Regions from separate parts of the Agrobacterium sp. 22-210-1 genome, predicted to be linked through region 1. Evidence: predicted binding sites of a transcription regulator. Region 1 holds the regulator's gene; each other region holds the start of a gene.

Evidence for each region. The regulator PhoB, encoded in region 1, activates phosphate uptake and scavenging genes when phosphate is short. The targets are predictions, from matches to a motif close to TGTCATNNANCTGTCAT.
Region 2: the regulator PhoB is predicted to act here: its motif matches at 5,821-5,837, upstream of ACQZ5F_RS19670 (alkaline phosphatase).
Region 3: the regulator PhoB is predicted to act here: its motif matches at 3,007-3,023, upstream of ACQZ5F_RS04445 (ceramide glucosyltransferase).

What each region holds. Positions count from the first base shown of each region.
Region 1 is NZ_JBNWCI010000001.1:2,237,473-2,245,297, reverse strand. It holds gene pstC (phosphate ABC transporter permease subunit PstC) at 1-582, shown strand, start outside; gene pstA (phosphate ABC transporter permease PstA) at 579-1,901, shown strand; gene pstB (phosphate ABC transporter ATP-binding protein PstB) at 1,916-2,731, shown strand; gene phoU (phosphate signaling complex protein PhoU) at 2,830-3,555, shown strand; gene phoB (phosphate regulon transcriptional regulator PhoB) at 3,586-4,269, shown strand; gene ACQZ5F_RS11250 (GcrA family cell cycle regulator) at 4,658-5,191, opposite strand; gene ACQZ5F_RS11245 (aspartate aminotransferase family protein) at 5,622-6,821, shown strand; gene argF (ornithine carbamoyltransferase) at 6,877-7,794, shown strand.
Region 2 is NZ_JBNWCI010000003.1:286,568-294,392, reverse strand. It holds gene ACQZ5F_RS19695 (NAD(P)-dependent alcohol dehydrogenase) at 1-340, opposite strand, end outside; gene ACQZ5F_RS19690 (DUF1801 domain-containing protein) at 593-1,051, opposite strand; gene ACQZ5F_RS19685 (ABC transporter permease) at 1,313-2,746, opposite strand; gene ACQZ5F_RS19680 (ABC transporter ATP-binding protein) at 2,743-3,432, opposite strand; gene ACQZ5F_RS19675 (hypothetical protein) at 3,437-3,901, opposite strand; gene ACQZ5F_RS19670 (alkaline phosphatase) at 4,016-5,770, opposite strand; gene ACQZ5F_RS19665 (TetR/AcrR family transcriptional regulator) at 5,946-6,539, opposite strand; gene ACQZ5F_RS19660 (MFS transporter) at 6,661-7,825, shown strand, end outside.
Region 3 is NZ_JBNWCI010000001.1:860,223-868,047, reverse strand. It holds gene ACQZ5F_RS04475 (YcbK family protein) at 1-249, opposite strand, end outside; gene ACQZ5F_RS04470 (VOC family protein) at 408-848, opposite strand; gene ACQZ5F_RS04465 (cold-shock protein) at 1,041-1,619, shown strand; gene ACQZ5F_RS04460 (DUF192 domain-containing protein) at 1,619-2,101, shown strand; gene ACQZ5F_RS04455 (BON domain-containing protein) at 2,163-2,411, opposite strand; gene ACQZ5F_RS04450 (DUF982 domain-containing protein) at 2,623-2,892, shown strand; gene ACQZ5F_RS04445 (ceramide glucosyltransferase) at 3,110-4,252, shown strand; tRNA gene ACQZ5F_RS04440 (tRNA-Pro) at 4,306-4,382, opposite strand; gene ACQZ5F_RS04435 (ETC complex I subunit) at 4,650-4,955, shown strand; tRNA gene ACQZ5F_RS04430 (tRNA-Arg) at 5,004-5,080, shown strand; gene ACQZ5F_RS04425 (hypothetical protein) at 5,237-5,917, opposite strand; gene ACQZ5F_RS04420 (SNF2-related protein) at 5,998-7,404, opposite strand; gene ACQZ5F_RS04415 (3'-5' exonuclease) at 7,404-7,825, opposite strand, start outside.

The sequences.
Region 1 (7,825 bases):
CTCGCCGGTATTCCCACGATCGTCTATGGCTTCTTCGCGCTGACGACGGTGGGTCCTTTCCTGCGAGACATTTCCACGCAGATCAGCGGTCTCACAACCGGCAACTATGCCAATTTCATCCAGGCGCAGAGCGTCATTACCGCCGGCTTTGTGATGGGCATCATGCTCATTCCCTATGTCTCTTCACTGTCGGACGATATCATCACCGCTGTGCCGCGTTCGTTGCGCGACGGTTCTCTCGGTCTTGGTGCCACGCGCTCTGAAACCATCAAGAAGGTCATCGTTCCTGCCGCTCTTCCCGGCATCGTCGGCGCCGTGCTGATGACGGCGTCGCGTGCGATCGGCGAAACGATGATTGTGGTTCTCGCCGCCGGTGTTGCGGCCCGCCTGCAGATCAACCCGTTCGAACCGATGACCACGGTGACGGTCAAGATCGTCAGCCAGCTGACCGGCGACCTTGAATTCACCTCGCCGCAGACGCTTGTCGCCTTCGCGCTGGGCATCACGCTTTTCGCCATCACGCTTTGCCTGAATATCTACGCGCTTTACATCGTGCGCAAATACCGGGAGCAATATGAATGACCGACATCGTTTCTCCCACAGCCGGTGCTGCCGCCGGAAACAGCGCCACGCGCCGTGATATCGGCATCAAGCGCCGCTATGCCGCCGAACGCCGCTTCCGCGCCTATGGAATGGCAGCGATTTCCTTCGGCCTCATCTTCCTCTTCCTGCTGCTCTGGTCGGTCGTATCCAAGGGGTACACCGCCTTCCAGCAGACGATGATCACGGTTCCGGTCGAGTTTTCCGAACTGATCATCGATCCGAAGAATGAGCGGGCCGCAAACCCCGCAAAGCTGATGACGGCCAATTATCCCGTTCTCGCCCGAGATGCGGTTGCCAAGGTTCTGGGCGTCGCGCCGACGGACCGCGCCGGTCTGCGCGCCGTCAACGTCATGATCTCCGACAGCGTCCGCACCCAGCTGCGCGACATCGTCGTCGCCGATCCTGCCGTTATCGGCACCACGCGCAACGTCACGCTTCTCGCATCGGGCGATGTGGATAGTGCCTTCAAGGGCCAGGTCGATCTGACGGTGGATGAAGCCAACCGCCGTATCTCGAACCAGCAGCTCGGCTGGATGAATCAGCTCGCCGAAGGCGGCCAGCTCGGCAAACATTTCAACACCGGCATCTTCGTCAACGGCAATTCGAGCCGTCCGGAAGCGGCGGGTGTCGGTGTGGCGCTGATCGGCTCCTTCTATATGATGATGATCGTGCTGGTTCTGTCGCTGCCGATCGGTGTCGCAGCCTCCATCTATCTCGAGGAATTCGCGCCGAAGAACCGTTTGACGGACCTTATCGAGGTGAACATCAACAATCTCGCGGCAGTTCCCTCCATCGTTTACGGTCTGCTCGGCCTTTCCGTCTTCATCAACTTCATGGGCTTTCCGCGCTCGGCCTCTCTGGTCGGCGGCCTTGTCCTGACGCTGATGACACTGCCGACAATCATCATTGCCACACGCGCCGCACTGAAGGCCGTGCCGCCGTCGATCCGTGCCGCAGCACTTGGTCTCGGCGCCTCGAAGATGCAGACGATCTTCCATCACGTTCTGCCGCTCGCCATGCCCGGCATTCTCACCGGCACCATCATCGGCCTTGCCCATGCGCTGGGTGAAACGGCGCCGCTGCTCTTGATCGGCATGGTGGCATTCGTTGCAAATTATCCGACAACGCCGATGGATCCGTCCACGGCTCTGCCGGTGCAGATTTACATGTGGGCGAACGAAGCGGAACGTGCCTTTGTCGAAAGGACATCCGGCGCTATCATCATCCTGCTTTTGTTCCTCATCGTCATGAATGTTGGCGCAATCCTGTTGCGTCGCCGCTTCGAACGGCGCTGGTAGAGGGAGATTGAGCAATGAACATGTTGTCGGAAGCAGCAGTTGAAAAGGCGCTGGACAAGAAAATGAATGAAGTTTCGTACAAGATGATCGGCAAGGACGTTTCGGTTTTTTACGGCGAAAAGCGTGCGCTTTACGACGTGAACCTCAATGTCCGCGAAAACACGGTCACTGCGCTCATCGGTCCGTCCGGTTGCGGTAAATCCACATTCCTGCGTACCTTGAATCGCATGAACGATACGATCGATGGCTGCCGGGTCACCGGCAAGATCACCCTCGACAGCGACGATATCTACGATCAGGCGATCGACGTCGTGGAATTGCGCGCCCGCGTCGGCATGGTGTTCCAGAAGCCGAACCCCTTCCCGAAGACGATTTACGAGAACATCTCCTACGGTCCGCGCATCCACGGCCTTGCCCGTAACAAGGCGGATATGGACCAGATCGTTGAACAGAGCCTGCAGAAGGCCGGCCTGTGGAACGAGGTGAAAGACCGTCTGCAGGAATCCGGTACCGGCCTTTCCGGTGGTCAGCAGCAGCGTCTGTGTATTGCGCGCGCGGTTGCCGTCAGCCCGGAAGTGATCCTGATGGATGAACCCTGCTCGGCGCTCGATCCGATCGCAACCGCCAAGGTCGAGGAACTGATCCACGAACTGCGCGCCAACTTTACGATCGTCATCGTCACGCACTCCATGCAGCAGGCAGCGCGTGTTTCCCAGCGTACGGCCATGTTCCATCTTGGTCATCTTGTCGAAGAAAACGAAACGGACAAGATGTTCACCAATCCGGACGACCAGCGTACGCAGGATTACATCATGGGCCGCTTCGGCTGATTTCCGGCCGGCGCTTTATCGAAACCGAACAAGACTGGTGCCTTTGCCGTGCCCCGTTGGCGTGCACGTGCATGAAGGCCAAGCCGGAGGATTAGACCATGACACAGACAACGACCCATTCGCATATTCTGTCCGCTTATGACGAGGAATTGAAGTTCCTGACGCGCCGCATCGCCGAAATGGGCGGTCTGGCCGAGCAGATGTGCGCCGACGCCGTGCGCGCACTGGTCAATTCCGACGCTGCGCTTGCGCAGAAGGTCATTTCCGACGACGCGATCCTCGACCATTCCGAGCGCGAGATCGGCGACAAGGCCATCGTCACCATCGCCAGACGGCAGCCTGTCGCGGCCGATCTTCGCGAAATCATCGGCACGCTGCGTATTGCCGGCGATCTCGAGCGCGTTGGCGATCTCGGCAAGAACACCGCCAAGCGCGTTATCGCGGTTGCCGGCACCGGCGTGCCGCGCAAGCTCGCCCGCGGTCTCGAACATCTGTCGGAACTGGCGCTGGTGCAGCTCAAGGAAGTACTCGACGTCTATTCCACGCGTTCTGCCGAGAAAGCCAACGCCATTCGTGAACGGGACGAAGAAATCGACGCCATGTACACGTCGCTCTTCCGTGAGCTTCTGACCTACATGATGGAAGATCCGCGCAACATCACCACCTGCACACATCTTCTGTTCTGCGCCAAGAACATCGAGCGTATCGGCGATCATGCGACGAATATCGCTGAAACAATCTATTACATGGCCACCGGCAGCCAGCCGGAGGGTGAGCGTCCGAAGGACGATAGTTCCAACACACTCGGTTCGGTGACCGAATAACAGACAGGCAGAAGCTTGCGGAGTTAGTATATGGTGCCCAAGATTGCAGTTGTGGAAGACGAGGAAGCGTTGAGCGTCCTGCTTCGTTACAATCTCGAGGCTGAGGGATACGACGTCGACACGATACCCCGTGGCGACGAGGCGGAAATCAGGCTGCAGGAACGTATTCCGGATCTTCTTATCCTGGACTGGATGTTGCCCGGTGTTTCCGGCATCGAACTGTGCCGGCGCTTGAGAATGCGGCCCGAAACCGAACGCCTGCCCATCATCATGCTGACAGCGCGCGGTGAAGAAAGCGAGCGGGTGCGCGGTCTTGCCACCGGCGCCGACGATTATGTCGTCAAGCCATTCTCGACGCCGGAACTCATGGCCCGCGTCAAGGCGATGCTACGCCGGGCCCGCCCGGAGGTTCTTTCATCGGTGCTGAAATGCGGCGATATCGAACTCGATCGCGAAACCCACCGCGTTCACCGCAAGAGCCGCGAAGTGCGCCTCGGACCGACGGAATTTCGCCTGCTGGAATTCCTGATGACATCTCCGGGTCGGGTGTTCTCCCGCTCGCAGTTGCTGGACGGCGTCTGGGGTCACGATATCTACGTGGATGAGCGCACCGTTGACGTTCACGTAGGGCGCCTGCGCAAGGCGCTCAATTTTTCGCACATGCAGGATGTCATCCGCACCGTTCGCGGTGCTGGATATTCGATGGAAGCCTGAGCTAAGCCGAACAGCAGCTTCAATCAGCACAACATCTGACCAAAATCAAAAGGCCCGACACCATTCCGGTTTCGGGCCTTTCGGTTTTGAACCTTTCCCAAACACGGCACCTTGACCTTTTGAATGGACAATCGGCGGCCTGTTCGCATGCGGATTGTGGGCTAGAGTATTTCCAGTAAAGCGGTTCTACGTCCGGAAAATACGTAAAAACAAAGAGATAGGGCACGTCCAAAGATGCCGTTTAAACCGGACGTGCCTGGCCCGGGCGGCGTGGAGGAAAGGCCGAACATTCCACCGGCGATTGTTTTCCGGAACCGGCCTGAATTTGTCATAAAAAAACGGGCCCGAAGGCCCGTAGTTTTTGAGTGCTGAATGCGTGCCGCAACACTCAAGCCTTGCGGCGCTCACTGACCGGCTGGTAGGCGAGTTTCGCATGGAACTTGCAATAGGGTGAGGATTCCAGCGCTTCGCAACCGCAGAAGTGGAAATCGTCTTTCAAGGGATCACCGACCGGCCACTTGCAGGTGCGCTCGGTCAGTTCCGTCAGCGTCAAGCGACGGGAAATCGGCGTCACTACATTTCTGGAAGGAACGTAATCGAGAACCTGCGCGGTTTCGATATCGATCTCTTCATGAAGAGCCGTTGCTGCGTTCGAACGGCTCATGGTGCGGGCCGGCGCCGCGCTGACGCGTGCCGTGAAATTTGTCGCGCGCGGGGCAGGGGCCGCGGTGCGCTTGGGCGCGGAGCGTGCCGAAGTGACCGGTCCGCCGGCCTTGACGCGTCCCGGTAGATTGAGACGATGGACCTTGCCGATCACGGCATTACGGCTTACACCGCCCAGCTGCGCTGCTATCTGGCTGGCGCTCAGTCCTTCGGCCCACAATTTCTTGAGTTTCTCGACCCGCTCGTCTGTCCAGTTCATGCCGCTTCTCCGCTTGTCGCGTATCTTTCGGCAGAATCCCTCTCCGTCTCGCGGGCGCGCCGCGAGCGTGGTTTCTGCCGGATTTTAGGTGACTAGTTCCGCCGCAATGCAGTCTAGTAATTAGCGATTAACCTAGTGCCAGCCCGACTCCGTGGCAAGAGTCGCGGGAATCATCTGGAATCGATTTTCCGGTTTTCCCCAACTTGCTGGTGCGTTGAGTCTGAAAGGCAACACCTTGGGCCTCCTTCGGTGGCGCCTACTAGTGCTTGAGAAGCCCGGGAAACGCGGACTTTTGTTGACATCGGCAAACGAAGTGACAATAGTGCCCCTGCCGCCGCGAGGCGGCATTTTTGATTTTCAGGCGAGGGATAACCTCGCGAGCCTATTGACAACCTTATGACAGCGCATCCGCGCAAGGAGTGATACAGCCATGGCCGAAGCCGCCGCGCCATTGTTCGATACGTTTGCAAGAGCCCCGCTGCGCTTCGAGCGCGGTGAAGGCGTCTGGCTGTTCACGGAGAGCGGCGAACGATATCTGGATTTTGCAGCCGGTGTTGCGGTTAACTCGCTGGGTCACGCTCATCCGCACCTCGTGGAAGCAATTAAGGCGCAGGCCGAGAAGGTCTGGCACGTCTCGAACCTTTATGAAGTGCCCGGACAGGAAAAGCTCGCTAAACGGCTGACGGAAGCAACCTTCGCGGACAAGGTGTTCTTCACCAATTCCGGTGCTGAAGCGCTGGAATGCGCCATCAAGACCGCGCGCCGTTATCACTATTCAAAGGGCCACCCGGAAAAATTCCGCATCGTCACCTTCGAGGGCGCGTTCCATGGCCGCACGCTGGCAACGATCGCTGCCGGCGGCCAGCAGAAATATCTCGAGGGTTTCGGTCCCAAGGTCGAAGGTTTCGATCAGGTTCCTTTCGCTGATGTCGATGCCTTGAAGGCTGCCATCACGTCTGAGACGGCCGCGCTTTTGATCGAGCCTATCCAGGGCGAGGGCGGTATTCGCGCGCCGAGCAAGGAATTCCTGCAAATCCTGCGTGGATTGTGCGACGAGCACGGCCTTCTCCTGATTTTTGATGAAGTCCAGACGGGCGTCGGCCGCACGGGTAAGCTGTTTGCCTATGAGCAGACCGGCGTTGCGCCTGACATCATGGCGGTTGCCAAGGGTATCGGCGGCGGTTTCCCGCTTGGCGCATGCCTTGCAACAGCGGATGCCGCCTCCGGCATGACGGCCGGTGTGCATGGCACCACCTATGGCGGCAACCCGCTGGCAATGGCGGTCGGCAATGCGGTGCTGGATGTCGTTCTGGCCGACGGTTTTCTGGAAAAGGTTCGTGATGTCGCGCTGGTCTTCCGCCAGGGACTGGCATCGCTCAAGGACCGCTATCCTGATGTAATCGAGGAAATTCGTGGCGAAGGCCTGTTGATGGGCATCAAGGCGAAGGTTCCTTCGGGCGATCTGCTGCAGGCCATGCGCGCGGAGCACCTGCTCGGCGTTCCGGCAGGTGACAACGTCATCCGTCTCCTGCCGCCGCTCGTCACCACGGCGGAAGAGGCCCGCGAAGGGCTGGCGCGAGTGGAAGCGGCTGCCGCCTCCCTGACAGCGAAACAGGCGAAAATCGCCTGAAACCAATCAAGGGCGGGCCTCTTCCCGGAGGCTCGCGAGCATGGGACAGTTTGAAATGGCTTCACCAAAACATTTTCTAGACCTTTCGGCCGTTGGGTCGGAGGATTTGCGGACGATTCTTGATGATGCGCGGGCGCGCAAGATTGCCACCAAGGCCGGCACTGCGGAAAAGCCGCTTGCCGGCAAGATGCTGGCGATGATCTTTGAAAAGCCGTCCACCCGAACCCGCGTTTCCTTCGATGTCGGCATGCGTCAACTCGGCGGTGAGACCCTGTTCCTGTCGGGTACGGAAATGCAGCTCGGTCGTGCGGAAACGATCGGTGATACGGCCAAGGTTCTGTCGCGTTATGTTGACGCCATCATGATCCGCACCACGGATCATTCGCGCCTGCTTGAGCTTGCCGAACATGCAACCGTGCCTGTTATCAACGGCCTGACGGACGACACCCATCCCTGCCAGATCATGGCGGATATATTGACGTTCGAGGAACACCGCGGTCCGGTGAAAGGCAAGACCATTGCCTGGACGGGTGACGGCAATAACGTGTTGCACTCTTTCGTTGAGGGCTCGGCCCGCTTTGGTTATCGCATGAATATGGCGGTGCCCATGGGCTCTGAACCGCATGACAAGTTCCTGAACTGGGCGCGCAATAATGGCGGCGAGATCGCGCTATATCATGATGCCGACAAGGCGGTTGCCGGGGCAGATTGTATCGTTACCGACACCTGGGTATCGATGAACCAGGAACACAAGGCGCGCGGCCACAACATCTTCCAGCCCTATCAGGTGAATGAAGCACTGATGGCCAAGGCCGATAAGGACGCACTGTTCATGCACTGCCTGCCGGCGCATCGCGGCGAGGAAGTAACGGACGGCGTTATCGACGGGCCGCAATCGGTGGTCTTCGATGAGGCGGAAAACCGGCTCCACGCACAGAAGTCCGTCATTGCCTGGTGCATGGGCGTCATCTGACGAATATCGTCGGTTCCGACTGATGCCTGGC
Region 2 (7,825 bases), on a different contig from region 1:
CCCAGAAGCGGACGGCGGGATCGACGTTATAGATGCCGAGCTTGGATGCGCGCGACGTCGGGTCGGGGATACCCGGCTCCATGCAGACACGGTCACCGGCCTTCAGATGCGCCACTTCGGCACCGGTTTCGATGACCGTTCCCGACGCCTCATGGCCGAGTACCATGGGAGCATTGACGATGAAATGGCCGATTTTGCCATGGGTGTAATAATGGACATCCGAGCCGCAGATGCCGACCGTATGGGTGCGGATGCGCACATCCTTCGGTCCGAGTTCACCCGAAATGTCAAAATCCCTGAGCGAGAGCTTGCCTTTTTCTTCCAGCACCAGTGCCTTCATCTCATCCTCCATGGTTTGCGATACGCCTGGCAGCGAGTTCAATCAGCGTGATGGCGTGCAACTTCGGCAAAAGTAAACAGAAATCCGCCGGATCGGCCGGTTTTTCTTCGCGACGGAAAAACTGTATCGAGGCATCGGCGATTTCTCATCACCGGCCGGGTATCATGGCTTTTCCAGAGAGGGAAATGGGACGTGATTCGTCTGCCCATGCCGGGAGCTGTCTTCCCTGCAAGGCTGACGAACCGCGTCTTCCTAAAGCTTCTCACCCGGCAATTGGCTTGCCTGTTTCACCCATTCAGCGAACTGCGCTTCATCGAAGGCGCCTTCGTGAATGTCAAGGTAACGAACCTTCGGCTGCTTCGATGCACCGGGCGGTGGCGGCTCAAGGGACGCACCGTTGAAGAAGCTGACTTTGATATATTTGGCAAAGCAGTGAAGGCCGAGGAACCAGACGCCATCCTCCATGCCGTAGAGGGGCGAGTTCCACTTCACGGCCTTGCGCACGCCGGGCACCAGGTTTTCAATCAGCGTGTCAATACGCGCTCCGACCGGGCTTTTCCACCCCGGCATGGCGGCAATATAGGCCTGCACCGGCGCATCACCATAACCCTTGGCAATCTGTGGATTGCCGCCTGAAAGAAGCTTCGGTGCGACAGCCGAAGCTCCGACCTCCGCGTTTTCGGCAGCTTTTTCCGGTTTCCTTTCAGCCATCTCGTCCCTCTCAATGTCATGCAGTTTCCTGCCGATTTCGCAGGTATCGGCGAAAGCCTGCCACAAAAAGCGACCACAGTAAAAAAACTATATTTTATCTGCGCCTTTCGCTTCCCGGACCGGAGGGCATGTTCGGAGCCAGGTTACAAGCGACGCAACCCGATCTGTCGGTCTGGTAATCGAAACAAGGGGCACGACCCTGCCAATCACGCCGACTGGCACAGCCTCCAATAAATCTAAAAACGTGGCCTTTGTACACGCTCACGCGCGGAGCGCGGCTGCGGGAGACTGGCGATAGGCAAGCAATGCCGGTATCGCGGCCAGAACAGCGGCAAAGCCCAGCAGGAAGAGCGCAAGACGCAAATCTTCGCGGGTGAAGCCAACCGGCAGGATCACGCCACTTTTTGCGGTAAACAGCTGCGCGCCTATATGGGCAGCGCCCAGGCCGAGCAGAAAACCGATACCGACACCAAGCGCCACCAGAAAGAAAAGCTCCAGCCAGACGATGGCGAATACCGAGCCACGGGGCGCGCCGAATGCCCGCAATGCGCCTATCTGCCTACGCCGCTGACCGACATGGATCACCGTCACCAGCATCAACGCTGCCGCCACCAGCCCTTGCGAACCCGCGGCGACCGCACCCAGAACCATCTTGGCATCACCAAGCGTGGCATAAAGTCCGGTGAGCACCTCGCCCGGGAAAACGCCAAGCGTATTGCCGCTGCGATATTCCTGTCTCAGCCGATAAGCATCGGCAATCGTCTTCGGTTTGACGAGAATGGCCGGCAGACCGGGCATGTTCTCACCAAAGGTCTCTACGATCGGCGCATCGGGATCAATGCTGCCATGATGATCGGACTCGGCATGCCCCGAGGAGGCGCCCGGCACGAGAGCCGCTTTGGGCTCCTGCGGCATCCCGATCTGAATAATGGCATCGGCTTGGCCGACCTCCCCTTCGGCATGCGTATCGCCATCCTCATGATGTGCCTCGCCTTCATGGGCGTGATCATGGCCATCCTCCTGATGCCCGTCATCATGCGCAGCCGCGTCACCTTCCCCATTGCCTTCACCGTGATCATGACCATGTTCCTGGCCAAGACCATGGACGTGCCACACAGCCTGAATCGGCACGAGAATGGCGCGATCCCAGGGTGTGCCAGTCGGCTGCAACTTCCCGACGGCCTTGTAGGCGATCTCGGTATGGGTGCGGCCGCCGGTTTCGGCGGTGCCATGCATCGGCTTGATCTCGGCACCAACGGAGAGGTTGACGGCAGCGCCCAGAAGGGCTTCGCCTTCCAAAGCAAACATCCTGCCCTCGGCAAAGCCGGGCGTTGTGTTACTGACGAGGCTCGTCGTCGTGCCGACAATGGGATAGCCGGCAAAAGAATCCCCAAATCCGACAGGAGCCGCCCATGCGACACGCGGATCGGCGGCAAGCCGGGTGAGGACGGCGCCATCCACGAGCGGCAGGGGCGCCGCCTGCAGGAAGATGGATGAAAGGATCAACTGCGTTTCGCTGCCGGCAGCACCGACAACGAGGTCGAATTTATCGGCGGCGCGGGCGCTGCCGAGACGCAAAGACCGTTCCTGCAAGGTGACAGCCACGCCAAGCGCGGTGGCCAGCGCCACCAGCAGAACCACGACGGCCCCGCCCAGCCACAGGCGACGCAGGTCGGCAAGGATGAAACCGATCATGCTGCGATCTCCTTCGCGTCAGTATCGGCAACGACACGGCCGCCACTGAGGGTCAGACGCCGGTCAAGGCGACCGATCAGATGCTGATCGTGGCTCGCGACAATCAGCGTACTGCCGGTGCCGGCGGCAACGGCAAGCAGCAAATCGCCGACAGCCTCGCCGCTTTCGAGATCCAGGCTGGCGGTCGGTTCGTCAGCAATGATGACGCCGGGGCTGCGCAGCAGCGCCCGGGCGATGGCAACACGCTGCATTTCACCCCGCGACATGGTCTCGATATGCTGCCCGGGGCGCTTGAGGCCGACGGTCGCAAACAGGGATTCCGCACGTTTTATAAGCTCTGCATTCGCAACACGCGACAGGCGAGCGGGCAACAGGATGTTATCCAGCGCAGAGAGACCGGGAAAAAGATGAAACTCCTGCATGACAAGGCCGATATTGGCAGCCCGCCAATGGTCGCGACGGCCCTCGGACAGCTCCGCAATGTTCCCGTTCCCCCAAACGACGCGGCCGGTCTCAACCCGCTCAAGGCCGGCGATGATGTTGATGAGGGTGCTCTTGCCCGAGCCGGAACCACCCGTCAGTGCCACGCGGCTTCCGGCCGCGATTTCCAGATGGTCGATAACAAGAACCGGAGCCGCCAGTCCGGGAAAGGAGACGGCAAGATTTTCTATCTTCAGAGGCAGCATGGTTTCAAACCGTCGCGTATTCTGCCTGGCGAATGCGCAGCAGGCTGACGAAGCCGGTGTCCGGATCAGTCCAGGAACCCGTTTCCAGTGTACCGCGCACTTCGATCGTCTGGCTGGGCTGGGTAAAGGTCTGCTTTTCGCCAAGATAGACGACGACAATATTGTCCGGCCAGTCTGAATCGGTGGAGCAAAACGGGCAGATCGACATGGGTATTTCGGTGAGCACGAAGAACTGTGCTTCAGCCTTCAGCGGTGGCGCCATGAAGCCGCGCATGGCGACCTCCTCGCCGTTCAACTGCTTGACCTTCTCGGAAAATTCCAGCCCGAGAACGCTGACCTTGCCATAAAGCTCGTCGAAGGTGATGTCGCTTTTCGCCTGTGCACGCGTGCCGGCGGCCAGCAGCGGCAGACCAGCAATGAGACCAAGGGTCTGGCGGCGATTGAACCGCGCCGGATCAGGCTTGCTCATGACCATTTTCCTTCTTCAAAGGTCTTTCATCGTCAGCCGTCATGGCCGGCAACGCAGGACCGTAGTGACGGCAAGGGCACGCCATGGTGGCGCGCCCTTGCCCCGTTTCAAATCTTAATTTGTCTGCTTGGCGCCAAGAGCGAAAGCTTCGGCGAGACCCTTGTACACATCGCTCTGCTCCATGTAACCGCGGAAGCCTTCGGCGCCGGGTCCTTCGGCCTGCAGCACGACGTCATCAACCGCGTGTACGCCGCTGTCGGAGCTCTTCGGAATGATGCCGGTGACCAGCACGGCACCGGGAACATCCTTGTATTGCTCGTTGGCGATGTATTCCTTCTTTTCGTTCTGGATGGCCGGCGCAAACGGGCCATCGAGCTTCGGGCGGAAGGTTTCGTAGTGATCCGGACCGTTATTGGCGTTCAGGAAGAGACGACGCGAAACGTCGACCTTGTCAGGATAACCGTCGCCGTCCTTGTCTTCGTAGTTCGGGAAGCCGGCTTCGGCATAGGTGCCGACCTTTTCGCGCATGTCCGTACCGGGCTTGTCATCATCAACAGTACCGATGATGGAAACGCCGTGGGTATGGTCGCCGGTGACGATGATCAGCGTATCGGGGTTCTTGGCCGCAAATTCGCGGGCAACGCCGATGGCCTTGTCGAATTCGATCGTATCGACGACGGCGCGATCCCAGTCGAGCGGATGAGACATCTTGTCGACGTTCGCCGCTTCGACCATCAGGAAGAAGCCTTCCGGGTTCTTCGACAGATTGTCGAGCGCAACCTTGGTCATTTCAACCAGACCCGGCTGATCCGGGAACTTGCCCGTGGTGCCCTTTTTCAGGAACTCGCGATCGAGCGTGGTATCCATGTTGCCGGTGTGGAACAGGCCAAGGATCTTGCCGGTGTTGGTGCCGGCAGCCGTTGCGAGTTCAGCCTTGCTGGTCGCCAGCGTGTAACCGGCTTCCTTGAACAGGGCGATATAGTCCTTGTCGTCCTTGCGCTTGGAGCCGGCGGTCGCCTGCGGCAGGAAATAGGCGGAACCGCCGCCGAGAAGCACATCCGGCTTCACGTCGAACAGCATGCCGTTAATGTCGGCCTTGTCGCCACGCTTGCGGGTATGGGCAACGACGGCAGCCGGCGTCGCATCCTGCAATTCGGCAGTGGAGATGATGCCGATCGACTTCTTGGTCTGGCGGCGCAGGGCTTCAGCCAGCGTTTCGACCTTCGGATCGTCGAGCGAGGCCGGAGTGCGGTCGGCATAAACGCCGATAGCGTTCACGGCGGTCTTGTGGCCGGTCATGTAGGCCGACATGGTGTTGGCGCTGTCGGTGGCGACGGCGTCCGTGGCGGAGGTGCCGATGAAGGCAACCGGCGGCACGTCATCCATGTTGAGACGGCCATTGGCTTTACCCTCGGTCATGCCCTTGGACATGATACGGGCGGCAGTGCGATGGGCGACAGACAGACCGTCGGCGATCAGGAAGATCACGTTCTTGGCCTTCGCCTGGGCAGGCGTGCCATAAACGGTCCAGGTCACGTTCTTGGTCTCGGAACCGGCCGAGACTTCGACCTTGTAATCACCGGCATTGGCGAGCGTGATGCCGCGCAGGATGACGGCCGAACCAAGAACCTTGTCCTTGTTCTTTTCTTCGGCAACGAACTCAACGTCCTTGCCGAGAACAGCCTTGTAATCCTGGCCGTTGACGGTGATCTTGACGTCTTCCGGCTTTACGACCGCGTCGAATTCCGCTTTGAAATCAAACGGCGAACCGGTCAGGATCGTAGCACGATCAAGCGGATAGACCTCGGCAGCCTGAGCGGCGCCGGCAAGAAAGGTCGTAGCGACCAAAGCAGCAACAATTTTGCGCATATTCCCCTCGCGAGACATGTGAAAACCACAACCTCTCCTAGACCCGCCATATGACAGTTGGATGACTTACCTATTGCCATGTCGTGAAAGCTAGCGCTGACGGGGAACCTGTGAGGCGGGCACCCGGCACGCCGCTCTCCCTTCAGTCGAGAGGTCCCGCCTAAACGGGTACGGATCAGCCTTTGTGAATGCGCAATCCTTCAAGCAGGGTCCGGAAGCTTTCAACTGCCCGTTTGGAAGTCCTTTCAGGGTCGTCGGAATTCGCGATCCACTGGGCGGCGCTGCTGCTTGCCGCGTTGATGAAACGGGCACATGCCTCCGGGTCAATATCGGTGATCGCCCCTTCCTGCTTCAGCACATCAAGGCTTCGCGCGACGGCGGAGATACAGCCATTGGCATTTGGCCAGCGGGAGGGATCACCGAGCACGGCCGGTCCATCACGAAACATGATCCGCTGGATTTCCGGCTCAAGAGCCATGCGGACATAACCGACATTCTCATCGATAAAACCGTCCCACCGGGTCGCGGCTTTCGACGAAATCTCACAGAGTCTTTTTGTCATCTCCGCGTCAATTTCAGCGACAACCGCCAGCAGCAGGCCCTTTTTGTCACCGAAATGGTGATAGAGCGCGCCACGGGTCAGCCCCGCCTCGGCGGTGAAGTCGTCCATCGACGCTTCGGCATAACCGATGCTGCCAAACGCCTTTCGACCGGCGGACAGAAGCTTTGCCCGTGTCTCGGCAATCATTTCACTGCGGGGTTTGCGCATTTTTTCTCCGTCGTCCACATACACCACGTATATTAGTTGACATACGCGACGTATGCAATTATCTCATTCACATACGCCACGTATGTGTGTGGTAGATACTCCCTGAACAAGGTGCATCCCGATGTCTAATCCATACAGAGAAATTTTTAGGGCTCCGGGCGCGAAGGGCTTTTCCGCCGCGGGCTTCTTTGCCCGCCTGCCAATTGCGATGGCGCCGATCGGTATCGTCGCCATGCTTTCCCAGACCCATGGAGAATATTGGCTTGCCGGCGCCGTCTCGGCAACCTTCGCGCTGACCAATGCGGCTGCGGCACCGCAGATCTCCCGCCTCGTGGATCGCAAGGGCCAGAGCAAGGTCCTCATCCCGGCCACCATCATATCGGTCATCGCCTTTGTGGTTTTGATCCTCGCCACGAACCAGAAGTGGCCGGTCTGGACCCTGTTCCTTTCAGCCTTCCTCGCCGCCGCCATGCCCAGCATCCCCGCCATGATGCGTGCCCGCTGGACGGAAATCTTCCGCGACCGGCCAGAGCTGAACACGGCTTTTGCCTTTGAGTCCGCCGCGGATGAGCTGGTTTATATTTCCGGCGCCTCGCTTTCCGTCGGGCTTGCGGTCTCGCTCTTTCCGGAAGCGGGCATGATGATCAGCACGGCCTCGCTGGCGCTCGGCACCTTTGCCTTCCTGCTGCAGCGGTCGACAGAACCCAAGGTGCGCCCGGTTGAAAGCGGGACACGGCAGCAATCAGCGATACGGCTACGGCCGGTCCAGATCATCACACTCGCCCTGATCTTCGTGGGTTCAACCTTCGCCACGGCCGAGGTAAGCGCTGTGGCCATCACCAAGCAACTCGGCCAGCCGGAGGCCGCGAGCCTCGTCATCGGTGTCTATGCCATAGGCTCCTTCGTTGTCGGCCTGCTGCTCGGCGCGATCAACCCGAAAATGCCGTTACATCGCCAGTTGCTGATTGCCGTCAGCGTCCTTGCGCTTACCGCCCTGCCGCTCCTCTTTGCCACGACAACCGTTGCCCTGCTCGCCTTTGCCGTTTTCCTCAGCGGCGTTGCAATCTCGCCCATCTTCATCACCGCATTCGGCCTTATCGAGCGCCGCGTGCCGGAATCGATGCTGACGGAAGGCGTGACCTGGGTGATGACCGGCATCGGTATCGGCATGGCGCTCGGCGCCTTCATCTCCGGCTGGGTCATCGATAATTTCGGCCCCACCAACGGCTTCTGGATGTCCGTTGCTGCCAGCCTTTCGACAGTCGCCATCATTGGCCTCGGTCAGC
Region 3 (7,825 bases), 1.4 Mb from region 1:
GGCGCCACCGGACGCCGATGCAACGGCAGGGTCCACATAATGCCCCGGCCGAGCGCCAGCCGCGGTCGCGGCGACGGCCGTTGCGGCCGTCTGTGACGGTTGTTGCGCGGCAATTTCCGGCTTCTTGGTATTGGCGGCCATCTCATCATCCGTCACCGCCGAAACGCAGCCGGAAAGCCCGAGCAACGAAACCGCAATAACGAGACGCTGACAGGAAACGCGTCCTTTCGCGCCCTCGACAGTTTTCATGAGTGGCCTCCGTATCTTGCATTTCCAACAGCAGCACGGGAACGGAATCGTGTGCTTTCCCAAAACGGAACGGGCCGTTTTGATTCGCGGAATATGCCTCATCCCATCAGGATAAGGCAAGAGCGCCCGAAAACGCCGCTGTTGGCCGGGAAAATCCCTTACCAGGAACCGGTATTCTGCATAGATATCCACGGTTCGGCTGGTGCGAGGCTTTCGCCCTTCTGCAGAATCTCGAAAGAAATACCGTCAGGCGAACGGACGAAGGCCATGTGCCCATCACGCGGCGGCCGGTTGATCACGATGCCATTCTGCTGGAGCCTGGCGCAGAAGTCGTAGATATTGTCGACCTCGTAAGCCAGATGGCCGAAATTGCGGCCGCCGGTGTAATCCTCGGTATCCCAATTATACGTGAGTTCGAGGCTCGGCGCCTTTTTTTCCCTGGCCACAGCAATGTCATCACGCGCGGCAAGAAAAACCAGAGTGAATCGGCCTTTTTCGTTTTCGATTCGGCGTATTTCCTCGAGACCCATGAGGTCGCAATAGAATTTCATTGATTCGCCAAGGTCTTTGACACGAACCATTGTGTGCAGATACCGCATTTTCTTCCTCTCCAATACACGGGTCCGGAGCCGTTAAACGCATGATCGCAAGCCCCGGACAAGGACGGCGACATAAAAGCAGCTGCGCAAATCAAAAACTAGGGCTTGCGTGGAACCGTTACCAAGATGTTAATCTGGTACACAGGAATCAGTTGACCGGTGTATGGCGCGTAATCGAGGGGTTGGCAGGATATGGCTGATAGGATGTCATCGAAAACGATAGTCGATGTCGAGGACCTTTCGGGCGATGCCGTGGACCTGACCGAAATTACCGGCGTCGTGAAATGGTTCGACGTCGCCAAGGGTTTCGGCTTCATCGTGCCCGATAACGGCACGCAGGATGTGCTGCTGCACGTCTCCTGCCTGCGTCGGGACGGATACCAGACCATTCTCGAAGGCACCCGCATCGTCGCCCTCATCCAGCGTCGTGACCGCGGCTTTCAGGCTTTCCGCATCCTGTCGATGGATCAATCGACCGCCGTTCACCCCTCGCAGCTGCCGCCGGTGCGCACCCATGTGCAGGTCACACCCTCAAGCGGGCTGGAGCGCGCCATCGTCAAGTGGTTCAACCGCACCAAGGGTTTCGGCTTCCTGACGCGTGGCGAAGGAACGGAAGACATTTTTGTGCATATGGAAACGCTGCGTCGTTTCGGCCTGACGGAACTGCGCCCGGGCCAGGTGGTGCTGGTGCGTTTCGGCGATGGCGACAAGGGTTTGATGGCGGCTGAAATTCACCCCGACAACCCGGTCTCAGTCGGGATGTCGCACTGATGGCCGGCCTGTTGCCTAAAATAATGAAGAGCGCCGTTATGGCGCTTCTTTTTTTCTCGCTCGCAGGCATTGTTCAGGCTCAGCAACAGACCTTCACGTCCGAGCCACTGACGATCGAAACCGCTTCAGGAAAAAACCACGATTTCACGGCGGAGCTGGCCCTTAGCAATGCCCAGCGCGAACAGGGGCTGATGTTCCGCAAAGCCATGCCGCTTGAAAGCGGCATGTTGTTCGATTTCGGCCAGGAACGCGACGTGGCCATGTGGATGCGCAACACGCTCATCCCGCTCGACATGCTGTTCATCGCCCGCGACGGGCGTATTACCCATATTCACGAAAACGCAGTTCCGCATTCGGAAGCGATCATCAGCTCCCGTGGTCCGGTTAAATTTGTGCTTGAACTGAATGGCGGCACCGCAAAACGTTATGGCATCAAGCCGGGCGATATGGTCCGCAGTGGGCAAATCGGCAACCGGAAATAATGTTGCCGCGTTATTGCATCTGAATAGTGCCGGACGATGTTTCGCCCGGCTGGTGCAATGTTCAGTAAACCGGCTCGATATGGCTCAGAATCCGGCAATTGGAGATCGAAGCGGCAAGGTTGATGGCGATATCGATCGCCTCGACCGAATCAGCCGTGCCTTCCAGATAGATCACGTCGTTTTCAACGCTTGCCGAAATACGCGACTTTTCGAGACCTGTTTCGAAGGCCAGAGCTGAGGTGATCGCCTGGCAAACACCCGCCATGCGGTCTCCGAAGAAGCTTTCCTGAATGCCTGACAAATTGAACATGTGGGTTCTCCTTCTTATGGACATTACAACGCGCCAATAGCGGTTTTGTTCATCTCCGGTTCATCATTCCGTTCATCTTCCATTCATCTTGGAAAATTGGAACCCCCCAATCGATCACATTTTAGGTGATCGGGAACCATTTCGTGAGGCGGGCATTACGCGCATGGGAATGAAAACCGCCATGAAGGCGCGGAAAACAGGGAGGAATGACATGCTGATTAACAGAACGGAGCCGTGTCACCATGCCTCGTGGATGAAGCCCGTTGCCATCCACCTGCCGCTGTGCGTAGCCGTGGAAATCTACAGCCCGTTGGTGGCGCTGGACATGCTGATGTACCGCTGGCCGGAAGAACATGGGCCGGAATATGAAGAAGCGCGAAGAAACTGCCTCGATGCGATCGCCGGCAGGTGCGACATCGAAAAAGCCCGGGAATCGTTTCTCGTCGCAAGCAGTCACGCACATATTCTGAACATCCACTAAAGTTCATGCCATGGTGACGATTGGGCCCTTCTCCGCGAAGGGCTTTTCTTTGCGGCACGCCAGATGCTTGAGCGCCGTTTCCCGCACCACATAGCCTGCCCGCCCTGCCGATGATGACATGTAACTGTCACCTAAACGTTATAATCGGCAAAGACGAATTCCATGGAATCGGTTGGCGGGGTGAACCGCCGGAAGCTAGGGAGTGGAACTGGCCAGCATGGAAACTGTCTTTGCCCTTTGCGCAATTCTGCTGCTTGCCTTCAATCTTCTCGGCATTGTTCTCGCCGGCTGGCGCCTGAGGCGGCGCGACACGGAAAACGCGCTTGTGCGACAAAAGCCGCCTGTCTCGATCGTGGTGCCCCTGCGCGGCGTGGAAAACTTCACGTCGCTGACGTTGTTGCGGGCATTTGAAATCGACTGGCCGGATTATGAATTGCTGTTCTGCGTTGCCGATGAATTCGATCCGGTAATCGACGAGGTGCGCCGGACGAGCGCCGCCTTCCCGGCGATCCCGGCGCAGGTGCTCCTCGGCGACGACCGTATCAGCGCCAATCCGAAGCTGAACAATTGCGTCAAGGGCTGGCGCGCCGCCCGGCATGAATGGGTCATCCTTGCCGATTCGAACGTGCTGATGCCGAAATCCTACATAGCGACCATGATGTCGGCCTGGCGGCCGGATAGCGGGCTGGTCTGCTCGCCGCCCCTCGGCTCACGTCCGGCGGGCTTCTGGGCGCATGTGGAATGCGCCTTCCTCAACGGTTCGCAGGGCCGTTGGCAATATGCCGCGGAAGCGATCGGCATCGGTTTCGCACAGGGCAAGTCGATGTTGTGGAACAAGCCCTTCCTGGAAGACCACGGCGGCATCCGGGCACTCGCCGCCGAAATCGCCGAAGACGCCGCTTCGACCAAACTGGTCCGAAACGCCGGCCGCAAGGTGCATCTGGTCTCGCCGCCTTTCGAACAGCCGCTCGGCCAGCGCCACCCCAGTGAAATCTGGTCGCGCCAGACCCGCTGGGCGCGACTGAGGCGTGTGACCTTCCCGCAATATTTCGCACCGGAAATCCTGACCGGCGCGCTTCCCCCGCTCCTCCTTGCGCTCGCTGCCGCTGCGATGATGGACATGAACCTCGCCATCACCGCTTTTGCCGTGCTTGCCATCATGTATGTCCCGGAACTGGTGCTCGCAGCCCTCAACCGCTGGCCGCTATCCCTCCATACGCTGCCCGCCATGATCGCCCGGGATATGATCATGTCCGTCGTCTGGGCCCGCAGCTGGATCGGCAGCGCAGTGGCCTGGCGCGGCAATGTCATGACAATCGGCACGGCCGAAAGCACATTGGCCGGACCATCCACAGACTGAACAGACGCTTGTTTGAAGGGGTTACGCCGTAAAGCTGATGTTTTGCTTTAAAATGGTCGGAGTGGAGAGATTCGAACTCCCGACCCTCTGGTCCCAAACCAGATGCGCTACCAGACTGCGCTACACTCCGCCGAGGCGATGGCTGGGGAATACACGGTTCACCTGAAGTCCGCAACAGGGAAATTCATCTTTGTTCAGCCATTGTCTCGATCAACAGAGCGCGGTGCCGGCGTGGGAAGATCGCCAGGGGAAAGCGAGGGGATAATCATCTTGACTCTCACGGGAAGTCAGTCCATTCCAAATTCAACGTTCCTGACACGATTTGGTTATTCTATTCAGGTACGTGAAGAATAATCCGGGGTGCCATGCCCCGCCGCCCAACCGGAGCAGTTTCGACATGTCTGCGAAGATTTACCGCCCTGCAAAAACCGCCATGCAATCCGGCACGGCGAAGACCAATGTCTGGGTTCTGGAATTCGACGCCGAAGTTCCGCGCAAGATCGACCCGATCATGGGCTACACCTCCAGTTCCGACATGAAGCAGCAGGTCAAGCTGACATTCGAGACGCAGGAACAGGCCGAAGCCTATGCACAGCGCAAGGGCATCGAATACCGCGTCATTCTGCCGAAGGAAGCGACCCGCAAGGTGGTTTCCTACACCGACAATTTCCGTTTCAACCGCACCCAGCCCTGGACGCACTGAAACACGACGACCAAAGTTTTTGCCGGAGCATCGATTGCCCGGTGTGACGGCCCCTTAGCTCAACTGGATAGAGCAACTGCCTTCTAAGCAGTAGGTCGCAGGTTCGAGTCCTGCAGGGGTCGCCACTTCTTCTCCTCAAACGGCTCGAAGCGTCTCGTATCCCTAGAAGACCCGGCATTCTCAGCAAGTGTGCGTATCTATACGTCTCAGCAGATATCGGTAAGTCTCTTGGCAAACATGGTACGATCCGTGGTACTAGAAGATCGATACCACGCTCACCATTAAAGCCGCTCCGAGAATGATTTGACCTCGCGCCAATTCGACAGATTGCCGTCGAGGATCAGCGCGCCGTTCTCCAGTTTCCCCACTTCGAGGCCGCGTGCCCAATCAATCTCGAAAACCTTAACACCGAAGCCGGGAGCAGGCTCACGAGCCACCGCCAAAATAATGTTCTCAGAGGCAGAAACCGGGATCTTGAACTGTCCTTGGACAAGAGTCGTGATGGTAATATCGTATTTCGCCCCGCGGATGATCGCGTGCATGTCTATCGACTTATCACGCGCCTCCCGGTCGTTGGGGCCGGGAAACGCCGCTTGACCACCGTCCATCTGAACGAAGCCGGCAATAACGTTTGCGGCACCCTGCTCCGCCATCACGTTCGCGCGCTGCTGAGCACCGGTCAACTTTGCAGGTGTTCCGGCCGCCAGCCAGCCTGCGTCGACCTTTAGAATTTCAGCGAGAGGTATGAGCAATTTCGCTCGCGGCACCGTCATGCCGGCGAACCACTTCCGGATGGTCTCCATGGAAACCTTGTGTCCGCGATGCTCGAACTGTTCTGAGAACCAGCGGAGACGACCTTCGTTGGGTGCCGGAACCTGGTAATTGCTGTCAGCAGCCTGTACCATTCGACGGGCAAACTCAGGATGCACCTGTTTGTCAGGTGTCCGGAAGGGAACGCTCACAGTGAATCCTTTCTAAACGGAATATCAAGACGCCAAGCGCCCCGATTCACCGTCATGAAATGTCACATCTAATGTGAAAGTCAAGGTTTCATTGTAAATGTTTGAATGATGTGGTCTTGCGTCGATTCCTTGCGACTAAGAACTGAGAGCGCTCTTTCGTCATATGTCCCGCGTGCAATTATCGGATAAATCAAGACTTGGCGCGTCTGACCGGGTCGCGGAAGGCGCATGTTCGCCTGCTGCCAAAGCTCGAGGGAGAATGTCAGACCATACCAGGCGGCGATATGCCCACCGTATTGAAGGTTGGTACCATGTCCGATCGACGCTGGATGTGCCAGCAGCTTCCGGATTTTTCCCTTGTTCCAGTCGCCGACGAGGTCACCCTTATAGTCATTGGCGACCACCGCATCAGGATACCGGGTCTTGATTTTATCCTTGTCGAATTTGAAGCTGTAGAAAATCAGCAGGTTTTCGCCATGCGCGGTGTCGACGAGTTCTTCCAATGCCGCCAGTTTGGCGTCATGAATTTCCACAACGCTACGATCTTCGCGATAGAGACTGCCGTTCGCAAATTGCAAGAGCTTGTTCGCGAGGACACCGCTCGAAACCGCCTCCACATCGTAAGGCTCGGTGTAAAGCGTTCTCTCGAAGTCTTTGTATTCTTCGAACGCTTTCGCCGGCATATCGACCGGCATCGGAATGAACTGAGGTTCCTCCGTCACTTTCTCCTGCGGGATCGTGACGATGAGATGGTCGATCTTCGAAAGGATCTTCTCCTCGGCTCCGGGCTTGATCGTCACGGCATGCGTGAGCCGGTCTTTGTCAAAATACTCTTTCTCGAAATCGGACTTGCTGCGGCCGAGGGCTTTCCCTTGGTCGAGCAGATATGACTGCGCCCATAGGTCTATAACACCCTGCGGTGCAGGCGTGCCGGTCAAAAGGAAAATCCGTTCGATCTTTCTGCGCGCCGTCGTCATGATCCCAAACCGGGTCATGTTGCCACCCTTTGAGGCGCGAACAGTCCCATCAGCACGCTTGGTCTTGGTGGCCTTAGTTCGCGCTTCACCTGCCTTGAATCGGCTGGACTCGTCGATGATGACCGTGTCCCAAATCCAGTTCTCGACCGTGCGAATATGCTTCGCCAACCATGACAGGTTCTCCGGATTGATGGTCGTAATCTCGGCACCCTGCGCGATTGCGGCGGCACGCTCGGAAGCGTCGCCCACGGCGATAGCGCAGGAGATGGCCTGCGTGTGCGCCCACGCCTTAACCTCGTCGTGCCACGTGTTCAGGGCCACGTAGCGTGGGGCAATGACAAGAACGTGCTGCACGTCGAAGCGGTTCAACAGGTAGGTCAATCCATCAAGCGTACCGCCAGTCTTACCAGAGCCCATGCCGCTGATGATCAGTTTGGCCTTTTCGGTGCGAACGATGCGGCTGATGGCCTGCTGGCCGGCACGCAAGGCTGAGCGGGTGCGGAGAGACATCAAAGACCGTCGAGCAAGTCCGATGCTGCGTTAGCCGGAGTGCTCCAGCCTGCTGACGACGATGGCAAGGGCGCTTGCCCCTGCGCGCGGCGACGTAATCCTTGCCAGTAAACGGAAACCCACTTCGCCTGGTGCTTGGCGTCATCAAGCGCCGTATGCGCAGTTCCCTCAAGCTTTTCGTCGAAAGTAACTATGCCGTCGGCGAGACGCTTGATCGTTCGACAATCACAAACGTTCCAGAATTTCCACGGAGCGGGGCGCTCAATGATCCGTCCGAACGCATATTCGAGGATCGAGATGTCGAACGAAGCGCCGTTGCCCCACGGCTTCACGTTATCGCCGTGCTTCAAACAGAACTCATGGAACTTCGTGAAAACGAGGTGTGACGGATGCTTGCCGCGAACGACCTTCTGGCGCGCTG